Linked DNA regions of Sphaerotilus microaerophilus. The protein of the gene in region 2 interacts with the protein of the main gene of each other region in a pairwise test. Links are inferred from orthologs where the notes say so. Each region holds a gene or a part of one and is shown on either strand. Other genes may lie near its edges.

Evidence for each region.
Region 1: the proteins of ruvA (region 2) and ruvC interact in binary tests that used the Escherichia coli proteins (3 or more experiments, as listed by UniProt). The link is inferred for Sphaerotilus microaerophilus from one-to-one orthologs.

Annotation. Positions count from the first base shown.
Region 1 is NZ_AP025730.1:1,365,939-1,380,424, forward strand. What follows is about bases 4,773-7,758. They hold ruvC (crossover junction endodeoxyribonuclease RuvC), read right to left. Parts: upstream 6,547-7,758; coding sequence 5,998-6,546; downstream 4,773-5,997. Other genes in these bases: lpxC (UDP-3-O-acyl-N-acetylglucosamine deacetylase), read left to right, coding at 4,773-5,009; NGK70_RS06040 (hypothetical protein), read left to right, coding at 5,039-5,224; NGK70_RS06045 (dienelactone hydrolase family protein), read right to left, coding at 5,241-5,951; purH (bifunctional phosphoribosylaminoimidazolecarboxamide formyltransferase/IMP cyclohydrolase), read right to left, coding at 6,566-7,758. In the rest of the region: NGK70_RS06015 (D-alanine--D-alanine ligase), read left to right, coding at 1-312; NGK70_RS06020 (cell division protein FtsQ/DivIB), read left to right, coding at 341-1,144; cell division protein FtsA, read left to right, coding at 1,201-2,430; cell division protein FtsZ, read left to right, coding at 2,621-3,889; more of lpxC, read left to right, coding at 4,074-4,772; more of purH, read right to left, coding at 7,759-8,149; NGK70_RS06060 (helix-turn-helix domain-containing protein), read right to left, coding at 8,202-8,429; tRNA dihydrouridine synthase DusB, read right to left, coding at 8,513-9,571; NGK70_RS06070 (YqaA family protein), read left to right, coding at 9,680-10,174; NGK70_RS06075 (carboxypeptidase M32), read left to right, coding at 10,306-11,841; argB (acetylglutamate kinase), read left to right, coding at 11,956-12,858; NGK70_RS06085 (Uma2 family endonuclease), read left to right, coding at 12,896-13,465; NGK70_RS06090 (pyrimidine 5'-nucleotidase), read left to right, coding at 13,462-14,196; nucleoid occlusion factor SlmA, read left to right, coding at 14,304-14,486.
Region 2 is NZ_AP025730.1:5,963,197-5,977,554, reverse strand. The notes cover bases 1,169-4,026. They hold ruvA (Holliday junction branch migration protein RuvA), read right to left. Parts: upstream 2,955-4,026; coding sequence 2,382-2,954; downstream 1,169-2,381. Other genes in these bases: NGK70_RS25960 (sensor histidine kinase), read right to left, coding at 3,766-4,026; NGK70_RS25965 (response regulator), read right to left, coding at 2,998-3,672; gpmI (2,3-bisphosphoglycerate-independent phosphoglycerate mutase), read right to left, coding at 1,169-2,252. Outside these bases: Holliday junction branch migration DNA helicase RuvB, read right to left, coding at 1-583; more of gpmI, read right to left, coding at 612-1,168; more of NGK70_RS25960, read right to left, coding at 4,027-5,721; NGK70_RS25955 (PhoH family protein), read left to right, coding at 5,880-6,893; rRNA maturation RNase YbeY, read left to right, coding at 6,890-7,333; NGK70_RS25945 (prolyl oligopeptidase family serine peptidase), read left to right, coding at 7,357-9,603; NGK70_RS25940 (hypothetical protein), read left to right, coding at 9,755-10,024; NGK70_RS25935 (phosphoenolpyruvate carboxykinase (GTP)), read right to left, coding at 10,122-11,963; NGK70_RS25930 (16S rRNA (uracil(1498)-N(3))-methyltransferase), read right to left, coding at 12,194-12,943; NGK70_RS25925 (YifB family Mg chelatase-like AAA ATPase), read right to left, coding at 13,019-14,358. UniProt on the Escherichia coli protein: The RuvA-RuvB-RuvC complex processes Holliday junction (HJ) DNA during genetic recombination and DNA repair.

The DNA.
Region 1 (14,486 bases), 4.6 Mb from region 2 along the record:
CTCTGCCCGAGCGGCCTGCCCGAGGCCGAGGAGCGCGAGATCCAGCGCATCGTCGTGGCGGCCTACCGCGCGCTGGGCTGCCGCGGCTGGGGCCGCGCGGACCTGATGATCCGCGCGTCCGACCGCAAACCCTTCCTGCTGGAGATGAACACCTCGCCGGGCATGACCGGGCATTCGCTGGTGCCCATCTCCGCCCGCGCGGCCGGCATCAGCTACGAGGACCTGTGCCTGCACCTGCTGGCCCAGGCGCGCCTGGACGACGCCCGCCCGGCGGTCGCGGTGCCCACCGGGGCGGAGAGCCACCTCGGCTGACGCCGGGGATCACGCCCGAACCCACACCATGGCCACGCTCGCCGCCCCCACCTTCCTGCCCGCCGATGTGCGCCTGATGCGCCTGGGCGCGAACCTGCTGTTCGCGCTGGCGGGGCTGGCGCTGCTCGTCGCGGCGGGGGTGTGGCTGGCGAAGTCGCCCTGGCTGGCGCTGCGCCACATCCGCATCGAGGGCGAGGTGCAGCACAACAGTGCCGCGAGCATCCGCGCCCATGCGTTGCCGCAGCTGCAGGGCAACTACCTGACGATGAACCTGCAGACTGCGCGCAGTGCCTTCGAGGCGGTGCCCTGGGTGCGCCGCGCGCAGGTGCAGCGCGTCTGGCCGAACCAGCTGGTGGTGCGGCTGGAGGAGCACCGCCCCGTGGCCTTCTGGGAGCGCGACGACAGCGACGACCTGCTCGTCAACCACCACGGCGAGGTCTTCGAGGCCAACGTCGGCGATGTCGAGGACGAGCCCCTGCCCACGCTGCGCGGCCCGGAAGGCAGCGCCGCGCGGGTGCTGGCGATGTGGCAGCGCCTGGCGCCGGAGTTTGCGCCGCTGCAGGCCACCCTGAGCCACCTGGCGCTGACCAGCGGCGGCTCCTGGCGAGCCCGGCTGGACACGGGCGGCGAGCTGGAGCTCGGCCGCGGCGAGCCCGACGAGGTGCTGCAGCGCACGCGGCGATTCCTGGCCTCGGTGGGCCAGGTGCGGGCCCGGCACGAGAACCGCGCCATCGAATACGCCGACCTGCGCCACAACGAGGGCTACTCGCTGCGGCTGGCCGGTCTGGGGACCACGGAAGAAGGCACGCCAGCGGCGGGCCGCAAGCATTGAACACGGCGAGACAGGAAGCAACGGCAGGCAGACCCATGCGCCCGCGAGGAACAGGAATGGCCAAGGAATACAAGGATCTCGTCGTCGGACTGGACATCGGCACCGCCAAGGTGATGGCGGTCGTGGCCGAGGTGCAGCCCGGTGGCGAGCTGCGCCTGGCCGGGCTGGGCGTGGCCCCATCGCACGGGCTCAAGCGCGGCGTGGTGGTCAACATCGACGCGACGGTGCAGTCCATCCAGCAGGCGCTGAAAGAGGCGGAGATGATGGCCGACTGCAAGATCGGCCGTGTCTACACCGGCATCACCGGCAGCCACGTGCGCGGCATGAACTCCACCGGCATGGTGATCGTGCGTGACAAGGAGGTCACCCCGGTGGACGTGGCCCGCGTGGTCGAGACGGCCAAGGCGGTCAACATCCCGAACGACCAGCGCCTGCTGCTGGTGGAGCCTCAGGAGTTCGTGATCGACGGCCACGAGGTCAAGGAGCCGGTGGGCATGAGCGGTGGCCGCCTCGAAGTGAAGGTGCACATCGCCACCGGGGCGCAGAGCGCGGCGGAGAACATCGTCAAGTGCGTGCGCCGCTGTGGCCTGGAGGTCGAGCAGCTGGTGCTCAACCCGGCGGCGTCCGCCCTGTCGGTGCTGACCGCCGACGAGAAGGACCTGGGCGTGGCGGTGGTGGACATCGGTGCGGGCACCACCGACGTGGCGATCTTCACCGACGGGGCGATCCGCCACACCGCGGTGATCCCGATCGCCGGTGACCTGATCACCAGCGACATCGCGATGGCGCTGCGCACCCCGACCAAGGACGCCGAGGAGATCAAGGTCGAGCATGGCGTGGCCAAGCAGCTGCTGGCCGACCCGGTCGAGCAGCTCGAAGTGCCGGGCCTGGGCGACCGCGCGCCGCGCATGCTCAGCCGCCAGGCGCTGGCGGGGGTGATCGAGCCGCGCGTGGAAGAGATCTTTTCGCTCGTGCACCAGGTCATTCGCGAAAGCGGGTACGAGGAGCTGCTCTCGTCGGGCATCGTGCTGACCGGTGGCTCGGCCGTGATGCCGGGCATGGTCGAGCTGGCCGAGGACATCTTCCTCAAGCCGGTGCGCAAGGGGCTGCCGACCTACGGCGGCGCGCTCTACGACATGGTGGCCAGCCCGCGCTCGGCCACCGCGATGGGCCTGCTCGAAGAGGCCCGGCTGGCGCGCGCGCGCGGCATGAAGGCCGCGCAGCAGACCGGTGGCGGGCAAGGGTTGTTCGGTCGCGCACGCGACTGGTTTCTCAAGAGTTTCTGACGGGGAGGTCGATCACGATGGCAGAACAGGTTTTCACGACAGCGACAAGGGTCCGGGACCTCGCCGAACAGCCGGTGTGCGAGGTCCGCGCAGAGGCCCGATCCACGGGCGGGGTCATGGCCGGCGGGGTGTTTCAAGAGATGAGCGGGCCGGCAAAGGCGGCCGGTACGGAGCAAGCAAGGAGAACGGCATGGGTATCGAGATGATCGAAGAGTTCAACATGGGTACGCAGATCAAGGTGATCGGCGTGGGTGGCGGCGGTGGGAATGCCGTGGACCACATGATCAACCTGGGGGTGCAGGGCGTGGAGTTCATCTGCGCCAACACCGACGCACAGGCGTTGAACCGCTCCCAGGCGCACAGTCTGCTGCAGCTGGGCCACACCGGCCTGGGCGCGGGCTCGCGCCCGGACGCCGGCCGTGCGGCCGCCGAAGAGGCGACCGACCGCATCCGGCAGTCGCTCGAAGGCGCCCACATGGTGTTCATCACCGCGGGCATGGGTGGCGGTACCGGCACGGGCGCCGCGCCGGTGATCGCCCGCCTGGCCAAGGACATGGGCATCCTGACGGTCGGCGTGGTGACCAAGCCCTTCGAGTTCGAGGGCAACCGCCGCATGAAGCAGGCCGACGCCGGCCTGGCTGAGCTGGAGGCCAACGTCGACAGCCTGATCGTGGTGCTCAACGAGAAGCTGCTCGAAGTCATGGGCGACGACGTCACCCAGGAGCAGGCCTTCGCCGAAGCCAACGACGTGCTGAAGAACGCCGTGGGTGGCATCAGTGACATCATCCACATCCCGGGCTTGGTGAACGTCGACTTTGAAGACGTCAAGACCGTGATGAGCGAGCCCGGCAAGGCGATGATGGGCACGGCCACCGCCAGCGGCCCGGACCGCGCCACCAAGGCCGCCGAGGCCGCCGTGGCCTGCCCGCTGCTGGAGGGCATCGACCTGTCCGGCGCGCGCGGCGTGCTGGTGCTGATCGCGGCCAGCAAGCAGACCTTCAAGCTCGCCGAGAGCCGCAACGCGATGACCACCATCCGCCGCTACGCCGCGGACGATGCGCACGTCATCTTCGGCACCGCCTACGACGAGACCCTGGGCGACGCCCTGCGCGTGACCGTGATCGCCACCGGCCTGGCCCCGGCCAAGCGCGTGGCCGCGCCGATCAGCGTGGTGCAGAACACCCAGGTGCACGCCCATGCCCATGTCCATGCGCAGGTTGCCCAGGCGCACATGCAGCCACAGCAGCGCACCGGCACCGACAACATCCCGGTGCTGACCCAGCCGCTGAACTCGCCGGTGCAGCCCTCGCACCCGGGCGTCGGCGCCGCGCCGGACTACGCCGTGCCCAGCGTCTGGCGCACCAACCGCACCCAGGCCGCGGCCCGGGTGGACGCGCTGGCGTCCAACGGCATGGAAGAGATCGAGATCCCGGCTTTCCTGCGCAAGCAGGCCGACTGAGGCGGGGGTGGGTGAGCTGCCGGTTGGCCGCTTGCTCATCACGCAGTGATCCTTGCTCCTCCGCTCTCACCCCGGCGCCCGCCCCAGGTGCCGGGGTGTTCGTCATGGCGGCAACAGGAAACCGGATGCTTCCGGACACCCGCTGGACACCCACAGGAAAAGGGGCGCCGCCTAAAATCACGGAATGCTCAAACAGCGCACGCTCAAGTCCCTGACCCGCGCCGTGGGCGTGGGCCTGCACAGCGGACAGAAGGTCGAACTCACGCTGCGACCGGCGGCCCCGGACACCGGCATCGTCTTCCGCCGCACCGACCTGCCCGAGCCGATGGACATCCCCGCGCTGGCGACGATGGTCTGCGATACCCGCATGGCCTCGACGATCTCGGTCGGCGGCGACCCGGGTGCACCCAAGGTGCAGACCACCGAGCACCTGCTGTCGGCCTGTGTCGGCCTGGGGCTGGACAACCTGTACATCGACATCACCGCCGACGAGGTGCCCATCCTCGACGGCTCGGCCGCCTCCTTTGTCTTCCTGCTGCAAAGCGCCGGCATCGAGCTGCAGAACGCGCCCAAGCGCTTCATCAAGGTGAAGAAGCCCGTGGAGGTGCGCCAGGGTGAGGGGTCCAGCGCGATCTGGGCGAAGCTGGAGCCCTACCATGGCTACAAGCTCGGCTTCGAGATCGAGTTCCACCACCCCGCGCTGGACGCCACCGGGCAGCGCTACGTCTTTGACATGGGCAGCGGCCAGTACCGGCGCGACATCGCCCGGGCGCGCACCTTCGGCTTCACCAAGGACGTGGAGATGATGCGCTCGCGCGGCCTGACACTGGGCGGCAGCATGGACAACGCCATCGTGGTGGACGACTACCGCGTGCTCAATGCCGAGGGGCTGCGCTACGACGACGAGTTCGTCAAGCACAAGATCCTCGACGCCATCGGCGACATGGCCCTGGCCGGCAAGCCGCTGCTGGCCGCCTACAGCTCGTTCCGCGGCGGCCACGCGCTCAACAACCGGCTGGTGCGCGCGCTGCTGGATGACCAGAGCGCCTGGGAGATCGTCACCTTCGAGGACGAGGCCCGTGCCCCGGCCGGCTTCGCCGAACTGGCCCCGGCCTGGTGAGCTGCCCACCGATACGCCACTGAGCCACCATGCTGATCTTCCGCTTCGTCATCATCGGGCTGCTGGTGGGCTCGGCACTGAGCTTTGCGCTCTACATCGGCACGCAGGACCGCCGCTGGATGAGCCGCGGCCTGCTGATCCTGAAGTGGACCGTGATCGCCGGGCTGGCCTTCTTTGCCGTGCTGCTGCTGGAGCGCATCGCGATCGCGGTGTGAACCCGCTCCGGTCGGATCAGAACAACCGCTGCGCCAGGAAGGTCAGCGAGCGGCCCAGCGCCAACGCACTGGCTGCCGGCTGGTAGGCCGGGCGGGCCCAGCAGTTGAAGCCGTGGCCGGCCTGCTCGTAGACGTGCACCTCGGCTGAGTTCGCTTCGATCTGCGGCTGCAGTGCGTCGCGCACCCGCTCCACCGCCTCCAGCGGGATCGCGGCATCGCGGTCGCCGTAGTGCAGCTGGATGGGGCAGCCGACGGCGGGCGCGAGCTGCAGCTGGTCCTGGATGCCACCGCCGTAGTAGGCCACCGCGGCATCGACCTGCCCGGCGGCTGCCGCTGCCCAGACCAGCCGGCCGCCCATGCAGTAGCCGATGGCACCGGCGCGGCGCCCCGCCACCTCGGGCCGCGCGCGCAGCGCCTGCATGGCGGTGGCGACGTCCGCGCCCAGTTCCGCCGGCGCCGCGGCCTTCATCATCGCGATCGCCCGATCACGCTCCGCCCCTTCATAGCCCAGCTCGATGCGCGTCGCCTGGCGCCAGAACAGGTCCGGCGCCAGTACCACGTACCCAGCCAGCGCGTACTGCTCGGCCACGGCGCGGACGTGCGCGTTGACGCCGAAGATCTCCTGCAGCAGCAACAGCCCGGGGCCGTGACCGGCGGGCGGCAGGGCCAGGTAGGCGTCGAAGGGCAGTACGCCGGCCTCGCCGAGGCGGATCCACTGCGTGCGGATGGGAGAGTCACTCATGGTCTTCGTCCTGATCCTGGGTGAGAGTGTGTCAATACACCCGTCCGCCGCGGAAGTGGGCGTGCTGCCGCCGGGTCAGTTCGGTCACCTTGCCGAGCGCGGCCATGGAGGCGCCAGCGTGGGCATGGGCGATCGCCAGGCCGAGCGCGTCGGCGGCGTCCTGCGGTGGCGCGGCGGCCAGGTTCAGCAGGCGCTTGACCATCTCCTGCACCTGCGCCTTGCGCGCCTGGCCGTGGCCGACCACGGCCTTCTTCATTTGCAGCGCGGTGTACTCGGTCACCGCGAGGTCCTTGGACACCAGCGCCGTCAGCGCCGCGCCGCGGGCCTGGCCGAGCAGCAGCGTGCTCTGCGGGTTGACGTTGACGAAGACGATTTCCACCGACGCGCAGTCCGGCTGGTAGGTGTCCACCACCTCGCGGATGCCGTCGAAGAGGATCTTCAGCCGCCCGGGCAGGTCGCCCAGTGCGGCCTCCTTGGTGCGCACCGTGCCGCTGGCCACGTAGGCCAGCCGCTGGCCGTCCGCGTCGATCAGCCCGAAGCCGGTGGTGGCCAGCCCGGGGTCGATGCCAAGGATGCGCAGGACGGCCATGCGCGCTGGGTCAGTGGCGGAAGTGGCGCGTGCCGGTGAAGACCATCGCGATGCCGCGCTCGTTCGCGGCGTCGATCACCTCCTGGTCGCGCATCGAGCCACCCGGGTGGATGACGCTAGTGGCGCCCGCATCGACCACCACGTCCAGGCCGTCGCGGAATGGGAAGAAGGCGTCGCTGGCCACCGCGGTGCCCTGCAGGCTCAGGCCGGCGGCCTGGGCCTTGATGCTGGCGATGCGGGCCGAGTCGAGGCGGCTCATCTGGCCGGCGCCGACGCCGAAGGTCATGCCGTCCTTGCAGAAGACGATGGCGTTGCTCTTGACGAAGCGGCCCACCTTCCAGGCGAACAGCAGATCCTGCATCTGCTGCTCGGTCGGCGCCAGCTTCGTGACCACCTTGACCTCGCCGACGATGTCCACGTTGTCGGCCGACTGCAGCAGCATGCCGCCGCCCACGCGCTTGAAGTCCAGCGCGTTGACGGCCGTGGTGATGGGCACCTCCAGCAGGCGCACATTGACCTTGCTGGCGTAGGCGGCGCGGGCGGCCGGGGTGATGGCCGGGGCGATCGCCACTTCGACGAAGTGCTTGTTGGCGTTGATCTTCTCGACCACGTCGGCGTCCAGCGGGCGGTTGAAGGCGATGATGCCGCCGAAGGCCGAGGTCGGGTCGGTCTTGAGCGCCTTCTCATAGGCTTCCAGCAGGGTCGCGCCGATGGCCACGCCACAGGGGTTGGCGTGCTTGACGATCACGCAGGCCGGCACGTCGAAGGCCTTGACGCATTCCCAGGCCGCATCGGCGTCGGCGATGTTGTTGAAGCTCAGTTCCTTGCCCTGGATCTGGGTCCAGCCCGCGAGCAGGCCGGCGGCCGGGGCGGCCTCCTTGTAGAAGGCGGCCGACTGGTGCGGGTTCTCGCCGTAGCGCATGCCCTGCACCTTGTGCAGCTGCAGGTTGAAGACGGCGGGGTACTCCTCGCGCTTCGGCACGGCGGCGGTGTTTTCCTCGGCGCCCGGCTCGATGGCGGTCAGGTAGTTGCTGATCATGCCGTCGTAGGCGGCGGTGTGCGAGAACACCTTCTTGGCCAGCCTGAACTTGGTGGCGCGCGTCAGGCTGCTGCCGTTGGAGGCAGCGAGCTCGGCCAGCACCTGCGGGTAGTCGGCCGGGTCGATCACGACGCCCACGTCCTGCCAGTTCTTGGCCGCGGCGCGCAGCATGGCCGGGCCACCGATGTCGATGTTCTCGATCGCGTCCTCGAAGGTGCAGTCCGCCTTGGCGGTGGCCTGGGCAAACGGGTACAGGTTGATGATCAGCAGGTCGATGGTGCCGATGCCGTGCTCCTTGAGCGCAGCCATGTGCTCGGGCACATCGCGGCGCGCCAGCAGGCCACCGTGCACGCGCGGGTGCAGGGTCTTGACGCGGCCGTCGAGCATCTCCGGGAAGCCGGTGATCTCGCTCACCTCGGTCACTGGCAGGCCGGCGCCGGCCAGCAGCTTGGCGGTGCCGCCGGTGGACAGCAGCTGGATGCCGTGGCCGTGCAGGGCCTGGGCGAATTCGACGATGCCGGTCTTGTCCGAGACCGAGAGCAGGGCGGTGGTCATGGTGTGTTCAGGTAGGAAGTGAGTTGTTTGGGACGCGTCGAGGGAGCCCGGCTCATTCGGCCAATTTGTGCTCCAGGAGTTTCCTGCGCAGCGTGTTGCGGTTGATGCCCAGCCACTCGGCGGCGCGGCTCTGGTTGCCTTCGGCCTGGGCCAGCACGACTTCCAGCAGCGGGCGCTCCACGGCCTTGATCACCATGTCGTACAGGCCGTTGGGCTCCATGCCTTCGAGGTCGCGGAAGTAGATGCCCAGGTTGGCGCGCACGGCAGCGTCGATGGGCAGGGGTGCGGCGTCGGCAGGGGCAGCAGCGTCCGGCGTGGCGGCGGGGTGGGAGGCATCGGTCGGCTGCAGGGTGTCGTCGCTGCTCATGCGGCGTGGTCCAGTTCGAAGAGGGCTTGATTCGCGGCGAGGGGATCGGCAGCGGTGGGCAGCGGCCAGCTCGGGTGCTGCTCGGCCAGTTCACCCAGGAAGTGGTCGAGCGCCTCGTGCTGGGCGCGGGCACTGTCGATGCGGTTCATCGCCGCGCGGAAGGTTCCCCCACCCGGCAGGGCATGCACGGCCCAGCCGATGTGCTTGCGGGCGCTGCGCACGCCCAGGTGTTCGCCGTAGAGGCTGTAGTGGTCGTCCAGGTGGGCCAGCAGCCAGCCACGCACCGCCTGGGTGGCGGGCGGGGCACGGTGCTCGCCGTGGCGCAGGAAATGGTCGATCTCGCCAAAGATCCAGGGCCGGCCCTGGGCGGCACGGCCGATCATCAGCGCGTCAGCGCCGGTGGCGGCCAGCACGGCGGCGGCCTTCTCGGGCCCGTCGATGTCGCCGTTGGCGACCACCGGGATGCGCAGCGCGGCCTTCACCGCAGCGATGGTCTCGTACTCGGCCGCGCCCTTGTAGCCCTGCTCGCGGGTGCGCCCATGCACGGTCAGCAGCGCGATGCCGGCGGACTCGGCGGCGCGGGCCAGGCGCAGCGCGTTGCGCTCGGCCTCGCACCAGCCGGTGCGCATCTTCAGCGTCACCGGCACGCCGCGCGGTGCGCAGGCGGCCACCACGGCCTCGACGATGGCCAGCGCGAGCGGCTCGTCGCGCATCAGCGCCGAGCCGGCCCAGACGTTGCACACCTTCTTGGCCGGGCAGCCCATGTTGATGTCGATGATCTGCGCGCCCGCGTCGATGTTGAAAAGCGCGGCCTCGGCCATCACCTGCGGTTCGGTGCCGGCGATCTGCACCGCGATCGGGCCCGGTTCGCCCTGGTGGTTCAGGCGGTGGCGGGTCTTGCGGCTGTCGCGCAGCTGGGGCTGCGAACTCACCATCTCGCTGACCGCATGGCCCGCGCCCAGGCGCCTGCAGAGCTGGCGGAAGGCGCGATCGGTCACGCCGGCCATCGGCGCGACGAACAGGCGGTTCGGCAGTTCGTGGGGCCCGATGTGCATGGGGCGGGGCGTGAGGTGCTGCAAAAGGAGGCAGGAGTATAGCGGCGTGAACCTTTGCACGATCCCCGGCGCGATCCTGTGTCGACCCGCAACGAGGACAATGATCCGATGGAAGCCTGGCTCGAATCCCTGGTCGCCTCCCTGCTCACGGCGCTCGCGCTGCCGCAGTACGGGCTGTCGACCGTCTTCATCGTCGCCACCATCTCCGCCACGCTGCTGCCGCTGGGTTCCGAGCCGGCGGTGTTCGGCCTGGTCAAGCTCAACCCGGAGCTGTTCTGGCCGGCCGTGCTGGTGGCCACCGCGGGCAACACGCTGGGCGGGGCGATCTCCTGGTGGATGGGTTGGGGGGCGGAGAAGGCCTACGAGAGCGTCACCCACCACAGCCCCGAGGTGCGCGCGCTGGTCATCCTGCAGCGCTTTGGCGCCAAGGCCTGCCTGCTGAGCTGGCTGCCGGTGGTCGGTGACCCGCTGTGCGCCGTGGCCGGCTGGCTGCGCCTGCCCTTCTGGCCCTGCGTGCTCTACATGGCGATCGGCAAGTTCGGCCGCTACGTGGTGATGACCGCGGCGCTGCTGTGGTTCTTCCCGGGCACGTTCACGCCCTGATGCCGTCCGGTCCGAACGGATCCAGGCGGCCCGGGTGTGCGCCTTGCCCCTCGCGGGTCTGCGGCCTTCCCCCTTTGGCGGGAGAGCCGATCGGCGGGCGCCGTTCATACTGCGCACCAGGAGCCCCGACGATGACGCCCACCAGCACAAGCACCGGCATGACCAACGGCACGACCGCACCCACCACCCCGGCCTACGACGAGCTGACCCGCCGCAACGAGCGTGCCTGGCGCCTGGAGCACCTCGGCTCCATCGCCGGCTGGGACCAGGCCGCCAACATGCCGCCCAAGGGCAACGAGGCGCGCGCCGCCGCGCTGGCCGAGCTAGGCTCGCTGCTGCACGGCCTGGCCACCGATCCGCTCCTGCCCGAGCTGCTCGACCGCGCCGAGCAGGAGCCGCTGGACCCTCTGCAGCGTGCCAACCTGCGCGAGATGCGGCGCGACTGGGTGGCCAACAACGCGCTGCCGGGCGGCTTGGTCGAGCAGCGCACCCTGGCGACCGCGCGCTGCGAGCACGCCTGGCGCACGCAGCGCCCGGCCAACGACTGGGCCGGCTTCGTCGAGAACCTGCGCCCGGTGGTGCGCATCGCCCGCGAGGAGGCGATCTGCCTGTCGCAGGCCACCGGGCTGGCGCCGTACGACGCGCTGATCGACCGCTTCGAGCCCGGCATGCGTGCGACTGAACTGGCGCGGCTGTTTGGCGACCTGCGCGGCTGGCTGCCGGACCTGATCGCGCGGGTGCGTGAGCGCCAGGCCGGCGAGACGGTGCTGCGCCCGACGGGGCCCTTCGACCGGGCGGCGCAGAAGGCGCTGGGCGAGGCGGCGATGCGGCTGCTGGACTTCGACTTCGATGCCGGGCGGCTCGACGAGAGCACCCACCCCTTCTCCGGCGGCGTGCCCGAGGACGTGCGCCTGACCACCCGCTACCTCGACGACGACCTGCAGCAGGCGCTGTACGGCGTGATCCACGAGACCGGCCACGCCCGCTATGAGCAGAGCCTGCCGCGCAGCCTCCTCGGCCAGCCGGTGGCCCGGGCGCGCTCCTTCGGCATCCACGAGAGCCAGAGCCTGTCCTTCGAGATGCAGCTGGGCATGCACCCCGGTTTCATCGGCCTGCTGGTGCCGTTGATCGAGCAGCACTTCGGGCACCAGGCGGCTTTCGCGCCGGCCAACCTGGCGCGCCTGCTGACGCGGGTGCACCCCGGTTTCATCCGCGTCGATGCCGATGAGCTGACCTACCCGGCGCATGTGATGCTGCGCTTCGAGATCGAGCAGGCCCTGATCGGCGGCGAGATCGAGGTGGAGGACATCCCCACGCTCTGGGATCAGAAGATGGCGGCCTACCTGGGCGTGGACACGCGGGGCAACTTCCGCGACGGCGCGATGCAGGACGTGCACTGGCCCAGCGGCGCCTTCGGCTACTTCCCCTGTTACACGCTGGGGGCGATGTACGCGGCGCAGTGGTTCGCCGCGATGCGCCGCGCCACGCCCGACCTGGACGCGCGCATCGCCGCGGGCGATCTAGCGCCGGTGTTCGGCTGGCTGCGCGAGCACATCTGGCTGCCCGCCTCGCGCTGGCCCACGCCCGAGCTGGCCCTGCGCGCCAGTGGCGAGCCGCTCAACCCGGCGCACTACCGGGCGCACCTGGAGCGGCGCTACCTGGGCTGAGGCGGACTGCATTCACGGCAGAGGCAGGGGCGCCCCTGCCCTGGGGCTTCCCTAGAATCGGCTGAAAAGGTTCTTCCTCGAACTGCCTGCCAACCGATTTCAACGGAGCCCGCCATGACGCACGCGCCCATCGACCTCTCCCACATCGTTCCGCGCGACAAGGCCGAGATCCTGTCGCAGGCGCTGCCCTACATCCGCAAGTTCCACGGCAAGACGCTGGTGATCAAGTACGGCGGCAATGCGATGACCGACCCGGCGCTGCAGCAGGACTTCGCCGAGGACATCGTGCTGCTCAAGCTGGTGGGCATGAACCCCATCGTGGTGCACGGCGGCGGCCCGCAGATCGACTCGGCGCTGGCCAAGATCGGCAAGAAGGGCACCTTCATCCAGGGCATGCGCGTCACCGACGAGGAGACCATGGACGTGGTCGAGTGGGTGCTCGCCGGCGAGGTGCAGCAGGAGATCGTCGGCCTGATCAACGCCGCGGGCGGCAAGGCCGTGGGCCTGACCGGCCGCGACGGCGGGTTGATCCGCGCGCGCAAGCTCAAGCTGCTGGACAAGGACGACCCGAGCAAGGAGCACGACGTCGGCCAGGTCGGCGAGATCGAGTCCATCGACCCGAGCGTGGTCAAGGCGCTGCAGGACGACCAGTTCATCCCGGTGATCAGCCCGATCGGCTTCGGCGCGGCCAACGAGAGCTACAACATCAACGCCGACCTGGTGGCCTCCAAGCTGGCCGAGGTGCTCAAGGCCGAGAAGCTGATGCTGCTGACCAACATCAAGGGCGTGCTGGACAAGGAGGGCAACCTGCTGACCGACCTGACCGCGCGGCGCATCGACGAGCTGGTGGCCGACGGCACCATCTCCGGCGGCATGCTGCCCAAGATCGCCGGCGCGCTGGACGCGGCCAAGAGCGGCGTGAACACGGTGCACATCGTCGACGGCCGCGTGCCGCACGCGATGCTGCTGGAGATCCTGACGGATCAGGCCTACGGGACGATGATCCGGTCGCATTGACCGCCCGACCTCCACCTGCCCTCCGAGGACTGCCGCCATGGGACTGCCCCAGCCGAAAGTGCCCTTCGACCGCCAGGACTACTTTGCCTGGGAGACCCAGCAGCCGACCAAGAATGAGTACGTGGCCGGCGAGGTCTTCGCCATGGTGGGCGCCCGCCAGGAGCATGCGCTGGTGGCGCTCGCGCTGGCGGCCCGTTTTCGCGAACACCTGCGCGGCACGCGTTGCCGTGCCTACCCGACGGACATGAAGCTGGAGGTCGAGGCGGCCGACGCGGTGTTCTACCCCGACGTGATGGTCAGCTGCGACGAGGCGGACCGCTCACGCGCGCTGGCGATCCAGGCGCCCTGCCTGATCGTGGAGGTGCTGTCGGACTCGACGGCGGCTTACGACCGGGGCGCCAAGTTCGCGGCCTATCGCCGCTTGCCCTCGCTGCAGGAGTACCTGCTGGTCGACATCGATGCGCGCCGGCTGGAGCTGTTCCGCCGCGAGACGGTGGGCTGGGTGCTGCACGAACCGGTGGGCGAGGGCGATGCCGCGCTGCTGCCGCTCACCAGCATCGGCCTGGACCTGACCGCGGCGGACACCTTCGGCGACCTGCAGGCGTGAGCGGCGACCGCGCTGCCCGCTCATCCAGGTCAGGCCGGCCGGTTTGGCTGTTCGACCTCGATAACACCCTGCACGACGCCTCGCACGCGGCGTTCGGGATGATCGACCGGTCGATGAACGACTACATCGAGCGCGAGCTGGCGGTGTCGGCCGAGGAGGCCAACCGGCTGCGCGGGCATTACTGGCACCGCTATGGCGCCACGCTGCTCGGCCTGATGCGCCACCACGGCGTGAAGGCGCCGCACTTCCTGCATCACACCCATGTGCTGCCGGGGCTGGAGAGCCGGCTGCGTGCCCACGCGCATGACCTCGCCGCGCTGGCGCGGCTGCCGGGGGCGAAGTTCATCCTGACCAACGCGCCGCTGGCCTATGCCGAGCGGGTGCTGGGCGCACTGGGCATGGCGCGGCTGTTCAATGGCGTGATCGCGATCGACCAGATGCGCATGTTCGGCCAGCTGCGCCCCAAGCCGGACGTGCGCATGCTGCGCCGCGTGGCGGTGCAGCTGCGCGTGCCGCCCGGGCGCTGCGTGCTGGTCGAGGACACGCTGGGCCACCAGAAGGCGGCGCGGCGCGTGGGCATGGGCACCGTGTGGATGCAGCGCTGGCTGCGGCGCAACGCGCACGGCCCCGAGGTGGGGGTCCGCCTGCACCGCCGACCTGTGTACGTGTGTGACAGAATCCGCAGCCTGCAGGCGCTGACCCGGTCGGTGGTCCTGCGGCGGTGCGGCTGATCGCTGGTCGCGCCTGAGTGCCTTGATGGATTCGAGCCGCGGCGCAGCGGCCATCGCTGCCCCTTTCGCCGTTCCCCCCGCTCTGCCCGCTCCCCCTGCTGTCACCCATGACCGAGTCGTCCGTCTCTGCTCCTGGCTTGCCCGCCGATGACCTCGTGCAGCCGCTGGCCGAGGGGACGGATGCCGCGGGGCCACCATCGCTGTCGCCATTGCCGGAGCCTTCGGCCCGTGATGACGCCGCCCTGGTCGCAGCGGCCCCGGCCGCCGCGCCGGCCCGCAAGCGGCCCAAG
Region 2 (14,358 bases):
ACTCCAGCCGCGCGACGATGCCGAAGCGGTCGCGCAGCGGGTTGGTCAGCATGCCGGCGCGGGTGGTGGCGCCCACCAGGGTGAAGGGCTGCAGGTCGAGCTTGATGCTGCGGGCGGCCGGGCCCTCGCCGATCATGATGTCGATCTGGTAGTCCTCCAGCGCGGGGTAGAGGATTTCCTCGACCACCGGCGAGAGGCGGTGGATCTCGTCGATGAACAGGACGTCGTTGGCCTCCAGGTTGGTCAGGATGGCGGCGAGGTCCTTGGGCTTCTCGAGCACCGGGCCGCTGGTCTGGCGCAGGTTGACGCCCAGCTCGGCGGCGATGATGTGGCTGAGCGTGGTCTTGCCCAGCCCGGGCGGGCCGAAGAGCAGCACGTGGTCGAGCGCCTCGGCGCGCTTCTTCGCGGCGCCGATGAAGATCTCCAGCTGCTCGCGGGCCTTGGCCTGGCCGACGTACTCCTGCAGCAGCTTGGGCCGCAGGGCGCGCTCCAGCGCCTCCTCGTTGGGCGAGGTGGGGGCGGCGCTGATCAGGCGGCGCTGCGGGGCGGGCGCGGCGCCCAGGTCGTCGGTCTGGATGGCCATCCAGTGATTATCGGGCGCAGCCCCCCATTTACTTCACCGTCAGCAGGCTCTCGTCCCAGCTGGCGTGCTTCTCGAAGCCCAGCAGGTTGGCGGTGGTGGCGGCGATGTTCGACAGGCCGGCCGTGTCCGTCTGGCGCAGGCCCAGGCGGCCGCCGCTGACGTTGTCGTACAGCACCAGCGGCACCTGGTTGAGCGTGTGCGCGGTCTTGGCCTTGAAGCTGCCGTCGGGGTTGGTGGCCGGCTGCTTGGTCTTCTTGTCGATCTCGTACATCTCGTCGGCGTTGCCGTGGTCGGCGGTGATCAGCGCCACGCCGCCGGCGGCATCCACGGCCGCCAGCACCCGCGCCAGTTCCAGATCCACCGCCTCGATGGCCATGGTCGCGGCGCGGAAGTGGCCGGTGTGGCCGACCATGTCGCCGTTGGCGAAGTTGCAGCGCAGCGTGCGGTACTGGCCGGACTGCAGCGCGGCGATCATCGCGTCGGCGATTTCGGCGGCCTTCATCCAGGGGCGCTGCTCGAAGGGCACCACGTCGCTGGGCACCTCCTGCCAGGTCTCGCCCTCGAACTTGCTGGAGCGGTTGCCGTTCCAGAAGTAGGTGACGTGGCCGAACTTCTGCGTTTCCGAGCAGGCGAACTGCGCCAGCCCGGCCTTGGCGAACCACTCGCCGGTGGTGTTGCGGATCGCCGGCGGGTCGACCAGGAAGCGCTGGGGCAGCTTCAGGTCGCCGTCGTACTGCAGCATGCCGGCGTAGGTGACCTTGGGGTGGCGCTGGCGGTCGAACTTGTCGAACACCGCGTCCTCGAAGGCGCGGGTGATCTCGATGGCGCGGTCGCCGCGGAAGTTGAAGAACACCACCGCGTCGCCGTCCTGCACCGTGCCGATGGGCTGGCCGGCCTCGGCGATCACGAAGGGCGGCAGGTCCTGGTCGATGGTGCCGGGGTGCATCTCGCGCAGGGCGCGCACGGCCGTGGCGCAGTCGGCGAACTGCGGGCCCTCGCCCAGCACATGCACGCGCCAGCCCTTGTCCACCATGGCCCAGTTGGCCTCGTAGCGGTCCATCGTGATGTTCTGGCGGCCACCGCCGGAGGCGATGCGGGCGTCGAAGCCGGCATCGTTCAGCCCGGCCAGGAAGGCCTCGAAGGGCTCGACGTAGTCCAGCGCGCTGGTCTCGGGCACGTCGCGGCCGTCCAGCAGCACGTGGATGCGCACGGTGGGCACGCCCTCGGACTTGGCGCGCGCCACCAGCGCCTTCAGGTGGTCGATGTGGCTGTGCACGTTGCCGTCGGAGAACAGCCCCAGGCAGTGCAGCACGCCGCGCCCGGCCTTGGCCGCGGCGACGATCTCCTGCCAGGCGGGGCCGGCCCAGATCGAGCCGGCGGCGATGGCATCAGCCACCAGCGCCGCGCCCTGGGCGTAGACCTGGCCGGCGCCGATGGCGTTGTGGCCGACTTCGGAGTTGCCCATGTCCTCATCGGAGGGCATGCCCACCGCGGTGCCGTGGGCGCGCAGGCGCACGTGGGGGTACTGCGCGAACAGGCGGTCGAGCGTGGGCTTGCGCGCCGCGGCGATGGCGTTGCCGACCTCGCTGCGGCCGATGCCGTAACCATCCAGCACGATGGTGACCACCGGGCCGGCCACGCCGGGGAAGGCTGAGAACTTGGGCAACATGAAGCGTTCCTGGGAGCAAGCAGAACCTGGGATTTTCGCACCCGGGCTCGCTGCCGCGCAGCCCTCGGAACGGCGCTTGAGCGTGCGCAATGGCCGGCGGAGCGAGCCGACTCGCTCAGCGCAGCGCGTTCAGCCCAAGGCCTTCAGCGCGAGCTTGATGCCCTCGCTGACGCCGACGTCCTTGGGCAGGTTCTTCAGCGCGGCGCCGGCTTCCTTTTCGTTGTAGCCCAGGGCGACCAGGGCCTGCACGATGTCGGCCTGGGCGTCGCTCTGCACCACCGCGCCGGGCAACGCCAGATCCGGGCCGAGCTTGCCCTTGAGTTCGAGCAGCAGGCGCTCGGCGGTCTTCTTGCCGATGCCGGGCACCTTGATCAGCCGGCCGGCCTGCTGGGCGGAGACGGCCTGCGCCAGGTCGTTCACGCTCAGGCCCGACAGGATGGACAGCGCGGTGCGCGCGCCCACGCCGGTGATCCTGATGAGCTGGCGGAACGTGGCGCGCTCTTCGGCGGTGAGAAAGCCGTAAAGCAGTTGTGCGTCCTCGCGCACGACGAAGTGCGTCAGCAGCGTGACGCGCTCGCCGAGCGCCGGGAGGTTGTAGAAGCTGCTCATCGGCACGTCGACTTCGTAGCCGACGCCGTTCACATCGATGAGGATCTGCGGCGGAGTCTTCTCCGCCAGGGTGCCGCTGAGCCGTCCGATCATCCGGGGATGATACGGGGCGACGGGCCGGGCGCTCAGCGGCGGGTCAGCGGCGGAAGAGGCCGAGGCGCTGGGCTTCCAGGGCGGCTTCGGCGCGCGAGCTCACGTTGAGCTTGCGGTAGATCTGCTTGACGTAGTCGGCGATGGTGTGGCGCGAGAGGCCGAGCTGCACGCCGATCTCGGGCAGGGTGAAGCCCTTGGCCACGCGCAGCAGCACCTCGCGCTCGCGCTCGGTCAGCTGCACGTTGGGCATCAGGCTGTCCTGCGTGCTCACGGCCTGCTGCGCGCCGGGGCGGTTGGCCTGGGCGGAGAAGTAGCTGATCATGCGCCGCGCAATCGACGGCGACAGCGGCGGCTCGCCCTGGCTGATGCGCTGCAGGTGCTCCATCAGCTGCTCGCGCGGCTGCTCCTTGAGCAGGTAGCCGTAGGCGCCGGCCTGCAGGGCGGGGAAGAGGTGGTCGTCGTCGTCGTGGATGGTCACGACCACCGACTGCGCATCGGGCTGGTTGTCGCGCAGCGCCTGCACGACCTTCACGCCGGAGCCGTCGGGCAGCCCGAGGTCGATCATTGCCAAGTCGAAGCGCTGGGCGCCCACCTGCTGCAGCGCGTCGTGCACCCGCGCGGCCTCGGTGACGGTGGAGCCGGGAAACACCTGCAGCACCAGGGTGCGCAGCCAGGCGCGGATCTCGGGCAGGTCTTCAAGCAGCAGGATCTGTTTCATGGTCGGGGCTCCGAAAGGGGCGCGCGGGGGGCGTCGAGGCGGTTATCGGTGGCAGGGCGGGCGAACTGGAGGGGCAGCGGCGGTGTCAGGTGCTCAAAGCGGCAAGGTCAAGCGGATCGTGGTGCCGTACCCGGGGCCGGACTCCACCAGGCACTGGCCCTGCAGTTGCTTGGCGCGGCCCTTCATGGTGGACATGCCATGCCCGCGGTCGAGCTTGCCGTCCATCTCCATCGGGATGCCCTTGCCGTTGTCGGCAATGGTCAGTTCGAAGTCGTTGTGATCCTGGCGGATCGAGATCTGGCAGTGGCTGGCGCCGCTGTGCTTGAGCACGTTGCTGACCGCCTCGCGCAGGATGCGGGTGGTCTGCACGTAGGCGCGTGCGCTCATCGCACGTTCGCTCATCAGCAGCTCGTCGGGCGTGTCCCAGGCGAGTTCGACGCCGCCCTGCGACAGGCGCATCATGATCTCGCTGCGCCAATCGCCGATGGCATCGCCCAGTTGCACCGCCTTGCCGGTGAGGCCGCGCACGGACAGGCGCATCTCTTCGAGCGCCTCGCGCGCCAGGGTGGAGATACGGTCGCTTTCGCTGGTGTGCACGATGGTCAGCAGCTTGGCGCCCAGATCGTCGTGCAGGTCGGCGGCGATGCGCTTGCGCTCCTTGGCGGTGACCTGCTCGACGCGCAGCTCGGCCATGCGGTCGTAGTTCTGCTCCATGTCGGTGGAGACTTCCTGCATGCGCTTCTCGGCGGCGGTGCGGGCCTGCTCGGCGGCTTCGAGGGCGCTGCGCTGCACCTGTTGCAGGCGCCAGACCATGCCGGCGAACATCACCAGCACCGACACGCTGATCGCCAGCTTGCCCGGCAGGAGCAGCGGGCCGGGCGAGAGCAGCCACTCGCCTGCGAGCACCAGCGCGCCGGAGCCGGCCGAGGCCGTGGCCAGGCGGAAGTCGGTGCGCGACATGTGCCAGGCGCGGTGCAGGAACACGCCCAGCGCGGCCACCAGCTCCACCACCAGGATCACCGCCCAGGGCTGCGCGACGGTGTAGACCCGCTCCGGCAGCGCCACCGCCAGGCCCAGCAGCACGAACAGGCACTGCAGGGCCAGGGAGGACTCCAGCCAGTCGATGCGCAGGCCGCAGGAGCGCAGCAGGAAGAGGATCGCCGCCACCGCCACCGGGGGCGTCAGCACGGTGATCACGATCTCGACGCCCAGGGCCGGCAGCGGCAGGTCCACCCCGAGCAGCAGGGCGCACAGGACCGACCAGCCCAGCGCCGCGGCGCCGAAGTAGGCCAGGTAGGGCAGCTTGCTCGTGACGGCCAGGACCAGCGCCGCCGCGCCGATGACGCCCGACAGCGCCAGCAGGGCCAGCGGCAGGCCCAGCTGCAGCGCGCGGGCGCGGGCGCGCTCGGCCTCCAGGGCCGGGTGAGCACCGATGCGCACCTCGGACAAGGCCCCCGCCCGCTCGTGGGAGGCCACCTTGCGCACCGGCAGGGCGCGCACCTGGATGTCCAGCAGGTTGCCGCGCTCGCGCAGCAGGCCGGGCGGCAGGTCGATCAGCGCCGGCTCGTGGCAGTCGGTCGCGCGCGGCTCGGGGTCGGCGCCCCGGCTGGCGATGTACTGGCCGTTCAACCGGACCGTGTACTGCGCGCACACCCTGGCAAGGTAGGCCGCCGGCATGCCGGGGCCGAAGCCCCCGCGTGGCACCTCGAACTCCATGCGGTACCACATCGGCAGCTCGTCACGCAGGCCGCGTTCCCAGGTGTGGGGCAGCTCGATGCGCTGGGCGGCAGTGCCTTCCGGGAACACGGGCGCAGCCGAGCGTATCGCCCAGGCCTGCACGATCGTGAGGCCGCCCTGGGTGGTGCTGCTGGACCCCAGCAGGCCGACCAGGGCTGCCAGGATGACCAGCAGGCAGGCCAGCAGCAGCGGCCAGCGGGCCGGGTGCAGGACGTGCCAGAGGGGGCGCTGCCCGTCGGCACCGGGTTTCAGCAAGCGGCCAAGCCAGCCGGGGAGGAGGCCGCTGGAGGCCGGCGCAGGGGGGGCGGACACGAAGGATCGGGTGGGCGCAAGAGGGTGGGGGAAACGGTCGGGGCGGCTGGTACACCAGTGCGCCCACAGGTGTAAAGGATTCTGCCGGAGCCCCACTCGGGTCGGGGGCAGCGACAATCGCGCCACCGGGCCCCGGCTCCAAACTTCGCACGCTTGCCTTGATCCTGCGCCTCGCCTTCACCCCCGTCGACAACGCGCGGCTCGCGCACCTGTGCGGTCCGCTCGATGAGCACCTGCGCAGCACCGAGGTGGCCTTGGCCGTCCAACTGCGGCGCCACAATGAAAAAATCCGCATCGATGGGGCGCCTGCGAACGCCCGGGTGGCGCGGACCTTCCTGGAGCAGATGTACCTGCGCTCGCAGCGGCCGATCGAGGCGGCCGAGCTGCAGCTGGCGCTGGTGCAGGCGATGCAGGGGCTGGCCGCCCGGGCCGAGGAGGGCCAGGCGGCGCCAGCGGATGCCGATGCGGGCGATCCCATCGTGCTGCGCACGCGCCGTGCCGACTTGGTGGGGCGCACGACCAACCAGATGGCCTACCTGCGCCACATGCTCAGCCACGACATCACCTTCGGCATCGGCCCGGCGGGCACCGGCAAGACCTTCCTGGCGGTGGCCTGCGCGGTCGATGCGCTGGAGCGCAACACCGTGCAGCGCATCATCCTGACGCGCCCGGCGGTCGAGGCGGGCGAGCGGCTGGGCTTCCTGCCCGGCGACCTGGCGCAGAAGGTAGACCCCTACCTGCGCCCGCTCTACGACGCGCTGTACGACCTGATGGGCCTGGAGCGCGTCACCAAGGCCTTCGAGAAGGGCCTGCTGGAGATCGCGCCGCTGGCCTTCATGCGCGGGCGCACGCTCAACCACGCCTTCGTGATCCTGGATGAGGCGCAGAACACCACCGTCGAGCAGATGAAGATGTTCCTCACCCGCATCGGCTTTGGCAGCCGCGCGGTGGTGACCGGGGATGTCAGCCAGATCGACCTGCCGCGTGGCACGACCAGCGGGCTGGTCGATGCCGCCCAGGTGCTGCGCGACGTGCGTGGCATCGCGATGACGCATTTCACCGCCGCCGACGTCGTGCGCCACCCGCTGGTGGCGCGCATCGTCGAGGCCTACGACGCCCAGCGCGAGCGCCGCGAGCGGGCCAACCCGTCCGCGGCCGAGGAACCCCGATGACCCTGCCGAGCCTGACCCTGTCGCTGCAGTTTGCCGACCCCCGCCACCGCGCCGACCTGCCGCGGCACAAGGTGATCCGCTGGCTGCGCCACGCGCTGGCCCTGCCTGGCGAGATCACCGTGCGCATCGTCGATACCGAGGAGGGTCAGGCGCTGAACCGTGACTACCGCGGCAAGGACTACGCCACCAACGTGCTGACCTTCGACTACGCGCGCGAGCCGGTCGTGTCGGCCGATCTGGTGCTCTGCGCGCCCGTCGTGCAGGCGGAGGCGGCGGTGGCCGGCAAGACCTTGCAGGCCCATTACGCCCACCTGCTGGTGCATGGTGCCCTGCACGCGCAGGGCTACGACCACGAGGACGACGAGGCCGAGGCCGAGCGCATGGAAGCGCGCGAGCGCGAGGTGCTGGCCACCCTCGGCTTTGCCGACCCCTACGCCTGATGGATCCTGATGGAGAACGCACCATGCCCTTCCGCCTCGGCCTGGCCGTCGCGCTCGTCTTCCTGCTGGGCCTGGTCGGGGTGCCGGCGATGAGCGCGGGCCCCGACGGGTCGGCTGCGCCGGCCGTGCCGGTCGCGTCCGTCCTGCCCACCGCGGCGGGCGACGATCCCCACCTCTGGCTGGAGGATGTGCTCGGCGAGCCCGCCCTGGACTGGGTGCGCGAGCGCAATGCCGAATCCCAGGCCGTGCTGACGGCCCCGCCGCTGTTTGGCGAGCTGAAGGCGCAGATGCTGGAGGTGCTCAACGACCGCCAGCGCATCCCGTCGGTGCGCCGCATCGGCGACCAGCTCTACAACTTCTGGCAGGACGCCGATCACCAGCGCGGCCTGTGGCGGCGCACGACCCTGGACGAGTACCGTCGCGCCGAGCCGCGCTGGGAGACGGTGCTCGACCTGGACGCGCTCGGCGCGGCCGAGGGCGAGAACTGGGTCTGGAAGGGCGCGAGCTGCCTGCCGCCGACGGGCGGCGACGCGGCCTGGACGCGCTGCCTGCTGCACCTGTCGCGTGGGGGCGCCGACGCGGTGGTGCTGCGCGAGTTCGACCTGCAGCAGCGCGCCTTCGTGCCCGGCGGCTTCAGCCTGCCCGAGGCCAAGAGCGATGTGGCCTGGCTGAGCCGCGATGAACTGCTCGTCGGCACCGACTTCGGCCCGGGCTCGCTGACCGACTCCGGCTACCCGCGGGTGATCCGGCGCTGGCGGCGCGGCAGCCCGCTGGCCGAGGCGCCGGTGGTGTTCGAGGCGCAGCGCAGCGATGTCAGCGCCTCGGCCTGGGTCGACCACACGCCCGGCCACCTGCGGGTCGGACTGTCGCGCTCGATCGATTTCTACCGCAGCGAGGACTTCCTCTGGCAGGACGAGGCGGCCGCACGGCCCGCCGGCCGGCTGCAGCACCTCGACAAGCCGGCCGATGCCAGCCTGTCCTTCCACGACGACTGGGTGCTGATGAGCCTGCGCAGTGCGCTGCCCGCACCGGACGCTGCCGGCGGCAGCCACCCGGCGGGCAGCCTGCTGGTGGCGCGGGCGGCGGATCTGCTCGCCGGCCGCCCGCGCTGGCAGGCCCTGTTCACGCCCACGGCCACGCGCTCGCTCGACGGCTGGACCTGGACCAGGACCCGCCTGCTGCTCACCGTGCTCGACAACGTGGCCACCCAGGTCGAGGAACTGCGCTGGGAGCCACCGGCTGCGGGCGCGCCGCCGACCGAGGGCCGGTGGGCGCGCCAGCCGCTGGCGCTGCCTGGTCCTGGCACGCTGTCGCTGGCGGCATTGCACGATCCGCACCGGCGTGACGACCCGCTGGCCGAGCACTACCTGATCAGCTACACCGATTTCCTGACGCCCGACAGCCTGATGCTGGGCCGCACCGGGGCGACCGTGCGGGAGCTGCTCAAGCAGCGCGCACGCCACTTCGACGCTGCCGGCATGCGCGTCGAGCAGCGCTTCGCCACCAGCCGGGACGGCACCCGCGTGCCCTACTTCGTGGTCTGGCCCGCCGGTGCCCAGGCGGACGGGCGCAACCCGACGCTGCTCTATGGCTACGGCGGCTTCGAGGTGTCGATGCAGCCCTGGTACTCCGCGGCCTTCGGCAAGGCCTGGTACCAGCGTGGCGGCGTGCTGGTGGTGGCCAACATCCGCGGTGGCGGTGAGTTCGGCCCGGCCTGGCACCAGGCGGCGGTGAAGGCGCACAAGCAGCGCAGCTACGACGACTTCATCGCCGTGGCCGAGGACCTGGTGCGCAGCGGCGTCACCGAGCCGAAGCGCCTGGGCATCATGGGCGGCTCCAACGGCGGCCTGCTGGTGGGCGCGGCCGTCACGCAGCGCCCGGACCTGTTCGGCGCGGTGGTCTGCCAGGTGCCGCTGCTGGACATGCGCCGCTACCACCTGCTGCTGGCCGGGGCGTCCTGGATGGCCGAGTACGGCAACCCCGACCTGCCGCAGGAGTGGGACTGGATCCGCCGCTACAGCCCCTACCAGCAACTGCGCCCCGGTGTGGCGTATCCGCGCCTGCTCGTCACCACATCCACGCGCGACGACCGTGTTCACCCGGGCCACGCCCGCAAGATGGTGGCGCGGCTGCGTGAGCTGGGTGCCCCGGTGCTCTATTACGAGAACATCGAGGGGGGGCATGGCGGTGCGGCCGACAACGCCCAGCGTGCCCACCTGATGGCGCTGGAATACAGCTACCTGTGGATGCAGCTCGGCGGTGGGCGCTGAAACGGGGCAGGGACCCCGGGCGCCAGGGCGGGCCTGGCGTGCAATGTTGCACCGCAACATCCCTGAACCCGACGCGGACTTCAAGTTGATGCAGCGATGTAATCAGGGTTAACCCTAGAATGAATTTCAGGGTTTTCCCTTAGGAGTCGCCATGAGCACACTTTCCATCCCCTCGGGCAGTTACCGCTCGCCCGCTTCCCTCGCGCTCACCACCCGTCTGCGGCGCGCCGTCTTCCACCTGTTCCACGCGGTCGGTTCGGCGGGTGTGGCGGTGTGGTCGGGCATCGGCCGGTCCCTGGAGCTGCGGGAGGTCGAACCGACCAACGCCGAAGAACTGCTCGAATACGCCGGACGCTTCGAGAAGACGCAGCCGTCCTACGCGGCCGATCTGCGTGCTGCGGCGCTGCGCTACATGGAGTGATGCCGTCACGGCGGGTCGACCGGTGATCAGGGTCGATTCGCGGCGCAGACACAAAAAAGCCCGCTGGCGCGGGCTTTTTGCCGAGCGGCGAGACCGTTCAGGCAGACAGTTCGGCTTCGAGCTTCTGCTTGGTGGCGGTCAACTCGGCCGGCAGGTGGTAGGCCAGCTGGGTGAACAGCTCGTCGTGCAGCTTCAGCTCGGCCTTCCAGGCGTCGGGGTCGGCATTGATGATGCTGGCGTACTGCTCCTTCGAGAAGTCCAGGCCGCTCCAGTCCAGGTCCTCGTAGCGCGGGCTCACGCCGAAGAAGTGGCCTTCGCCCTGGCCCGTGCCTTCCACGCGCTCGACCATCCACTTCAGGACGCGGGCGTTGTCGCCATAGCCCGGCCAGACGAACTTGCCGTCGGCGCCCTTGCGGAACCAGTTGACGCAGAAGATCTTGGGCAGCTTGGCGCCTTCGCCTTGCAGCTTGTTGCCCACGTCCAGCCAGTGCTGGAAGTAGTCGGCCATGTTGTAACCGCAGAAGGGCAGCATCGCGAACGGGTCGCGGCGCACCACGCCCTGCGCGCCAAAGGCGGCGGCGGTGGTTTCCGAGCCCATCGTGGCGGCCATGTACACGCCTTCGGTCCAGCTGCGCGCCTCGGTGACGAGCGGCACGGTGGTCGAGCGGCGGCCGCCGAAGATGAAGGCGTCGATCGGCACGCCGGTGGCGTCGTCCCAGGCCGCGTCCAGGGCTGGGTTGTTGGTGGCGCCCACGGTGAAGCGCGAGTTCGGGTGCGCGGCCTTGGTGCCCTTTTCCTTGGCGATGGCCGGGGTCCAGTCGTTGCCCTGCCAGTCGATCGCGTGGGCCGGCGCGTCGCCGTCCATGCCTTCCCACCACACGTCACCGTCGTCGGTCAGCGCGACGTTGGTGAAGATGGTGTCCTTCTCGACCGACTTCATGCAGTTCGGGTTGGTCAGGAAGTTGGTGCCCGGGGCGACGCCGAAGTAGCCGGCCTCGGGGTTGATCGCGTACAGGCGGCCATCCTTGCCGGGCTTGATCCAGGCGATGTCGTCACCGATGGTGGTGACCTTCCAGCCACCCATGGCCGCCGGCGGGATCAGCATCGCGAAGTTGGTCTTGCCGCAGGCCGACGGGAAAGCGGCGGCGACGTGGTACTTCTTGCCCGCGGGCGAGGTCACGCCCAGGATCAGCATGTGCTCGGCCAGCCAGCCCTGCTGGCGGCCCATCGTGGAGGCGATGCGCAGCGCGAAGCACTTCTTGCCCAGCAGCGCGTTGCCGCCGTAGCCCGAACCGTAGGACCAGATCTCCTGGGTCTCGGGGTAGTGGACGATGTACTTGGTGGTCGGGTTGCACGGCCAGGTGGTCGTGTCCTTCTCGCCCTCGGCCAGCGGGGCACCCACGGTGTGCATGCAGGGCACGAAGTCGCCATCGTTGCCCAGCAGGTCGATCACGGCGCGACCCATGCGGGTCATCAGCTTCATGTTCACGGCCACGTAGGCCGAGTCGGACAGCTCCACGCCGATGTGGGCGATCGGCGAGCCCAGCGGGCCCATGCTGAAGGGCACCACGTACATCGTGCGACCCTTCATGCAGCCCTTGAACAGCGCCTTCTCACCGGTTTGCAGCAGCGTGCGCATCTCGGCCGGGGCCATCCAGTTGTTGGTCGGGCCGGCGTCTTCCTTCTTCTGCGAGCAGATGTAGGTGCGGTCCTCGACGCGGGCCACGTCGGACGGGTCGGTCACCGCCAGGTAGCTGCCCGGGCGCTTGGCCAGCTTCTTGAAGCTGCCGGCGTCGACCAGCTGCTGGCACAGGCGGTCGTACTCTTCCTGCGTGCCGTCGCACCAGTGGATCGCAGCGGGCTGGGTGAGTGCGGCCATCTCGGCCACCCAGGCAATCAGTTTGGAATTCTTGACGTAGTCCGGTGCGTTGACGGTCATGCGAAGGCTCCTAAGGTTGAAAAAGGCATCTCGGAAACGCTCGAAGACGCAAGCGCGACCGAACGTTTTCGGGATGCCATGAAAAAACAGTGTAGGGGCCGCCCTTTCTGGATCACAGAGGGGTTACATGCGTTTTTTGCATAGATAGATGCAGGGCGCGCGAATCGAGGGTGATGCGTGCGGTTTTTGCTTTTTGGCCCCGGCGCAGCCCGGCGGGTGCGCGCGGCTGGTTACAGGCGGGTTCCGATGGCAGCGAGCACGGCAAGGGGGGCGGTCTCGGCGCGCAGCACCCGGGGGCCCAGCGTCGTGGGCAGGGCGCCCTGGCCGCGCAGAGCGGCCTCCTCCTCCGGCGTGAAGCCGCCTTCCGGCCCGCTGAAGAGGGTCCACTGGGTGATCCGGGCTGCCACGCCGTCGTGCAGCCGCTCGGCCAGCGGGCGGGCCTCGGCCAGGGACAGCAGCAGCCGTCCCATGGCGGACGCACCGGTGTTGACCGTCCCGGCCGCCTCTGTCAGGAGCGCGGTCAGTGTGCGGATGGGGCCGATGCGGGGCACCCGGGTGCGGCCGCACTGCTCCGCGGCGGCGATCGCCACGGCCTGCCAATGCGCTTGCTTGCGCTCGGCCCGCTCGCCCGACAGGCGCAGGACGCTGCGCCCGGTCTGCACCGGCTCGATCGCGGTGGCGCCGAGCTCGGTGGCCTTCTCGACCAGCCAGTCGAAGCGGTCGTTGGCCGGCATCGCGGCCACCAGCGTCACGTTGACCGGCAGTTCGCGCTCGACCGGATCGTGGTCGATCACCCGGACGTCGACGTGCTGTCGGCCCATCGAGACCACCTCGGCAGACCACTCGCCGCCGCGCCCGTCGAACAGCGTGATGCCCTCGTCGGGCTGCAGGCGCAGCACCTGGACGTGCCGGGCTGCAGCGGGGGGGAGCCGCAGGGAATCGGTGGCGGCGAGGGGGAGATCGACGAAGAAGCGCGGCATCGGTGGCATGGAGGTGGGTGCGGCGAGGCTGCCATTGTCGGCCCGCCCCCGGCCCGGCGCTCCACGGGAGCAGGCTCAGGCGGCCGCCAGTGCGCGCCGCAGCTGGATGGCCTCTGCGACGTGTGCCACGCCGATGTCCGCCGCGCCTGCGGCATCGGCGGCGCTGCGTGCGATGCGCAGCACCCGGTGCACGCTGCGGCCGGACCAGCCCAGGCGCAGGGCGGCGGCATGGAGGAAGTCCAGCGCGGCCTTCGCGGCGTGGGCGTGCTCGTCCAGGGCCGGGCCTTCGAGGTCGGCGTTCCAGCAGCCCTGGCGCTGCCACTGCAAGGTGCGCGCGGCGGCGACCCGCTCGGCGACCACGGCGCTGGGCTCGCCGTCGGCCACGGCGTTGAGCACCTCCGGGGGGAGCACGGGCACCTCGACGCGCAGGTCGATGCGGTCCAGCAGCGGCCCGGAGAGGCGGGCCTGGTAGCGCGTGACCGCATCCGGGCTGCAGCGGCAGGCGCGCAGCGGCGAGCCCTGGTGGCCGCAGGGGCAGGGGTTCATCGCCGCGACCAGCTGGCAGCGGGCCGGGAACTCGGCCTGGCGGGCCGCGCGCGAGATGCGGATGCGGCCGCTGTCGAGCGGCTCACGCATCGCTTCCAGCGCGGCGCGGGGGTACTCGGGCAGCTCATCGAGGAAGAGCACACCGTGGTGGGCCAACGAGATCTCGCCCGGCCGGGGCGGCGAACCCCCACCCACCAGTGCCACCGCCGAGGCGGTGTGGTGGGGCGCGCGCAGGACGCGCCGTGCCCAGCCGCGCGGGTCGAACTGCCCGGCCAGGCTGAGGATCGCGGCGGATTCGAGCGCCTCCTCCTCGCGCAGCGGCGGCAGCAGCCCGACCAGGCGCTGCGCCAGCATCGACTTGCCGGTACCGGGTGGGCCGACGAACAGGACGCTGTGGTTGCCGGTGGCCGCGATCTCCAGCGCCCGCTTGGCCTGGGTCTGCCCCTTGACGTCACGCAAGTCCGGCCAGGGCGGGGGGGCATCCGGGGCGGCAGGTTGCGGCGTGGCCAGCGCCTGGGCGGTCTCGGCGGGCTGCAGCGCCTGCACCACATCAAGCAGGTGGTCGGCCAGGCGCAGCTGCAGGCCGGGCACGCGCGCGGCTTCCATTGCGCTGGTGCGTGGCAGCACCAGGGTGCGCGTGCTGCCAGCACGTTGCAGGGCCACGGCCATCGCGAGGGCGCCGCGCACGTCGCGCAGGTCACCGGCCAGCGACAGCTCGCCGGCGAACTCCAGCCCCTCCAGATCGCCCTGGATCTGGCCGCTGGCCGCGAGGATGCCCACCGCGATCGGCAGGTCGAAGCGTGCGCCTTCCTTCGGCAGGTCGGCCGGTGCCAGGTTGACGGTGATGCGCTTGTTGTGCGGGAAATCCA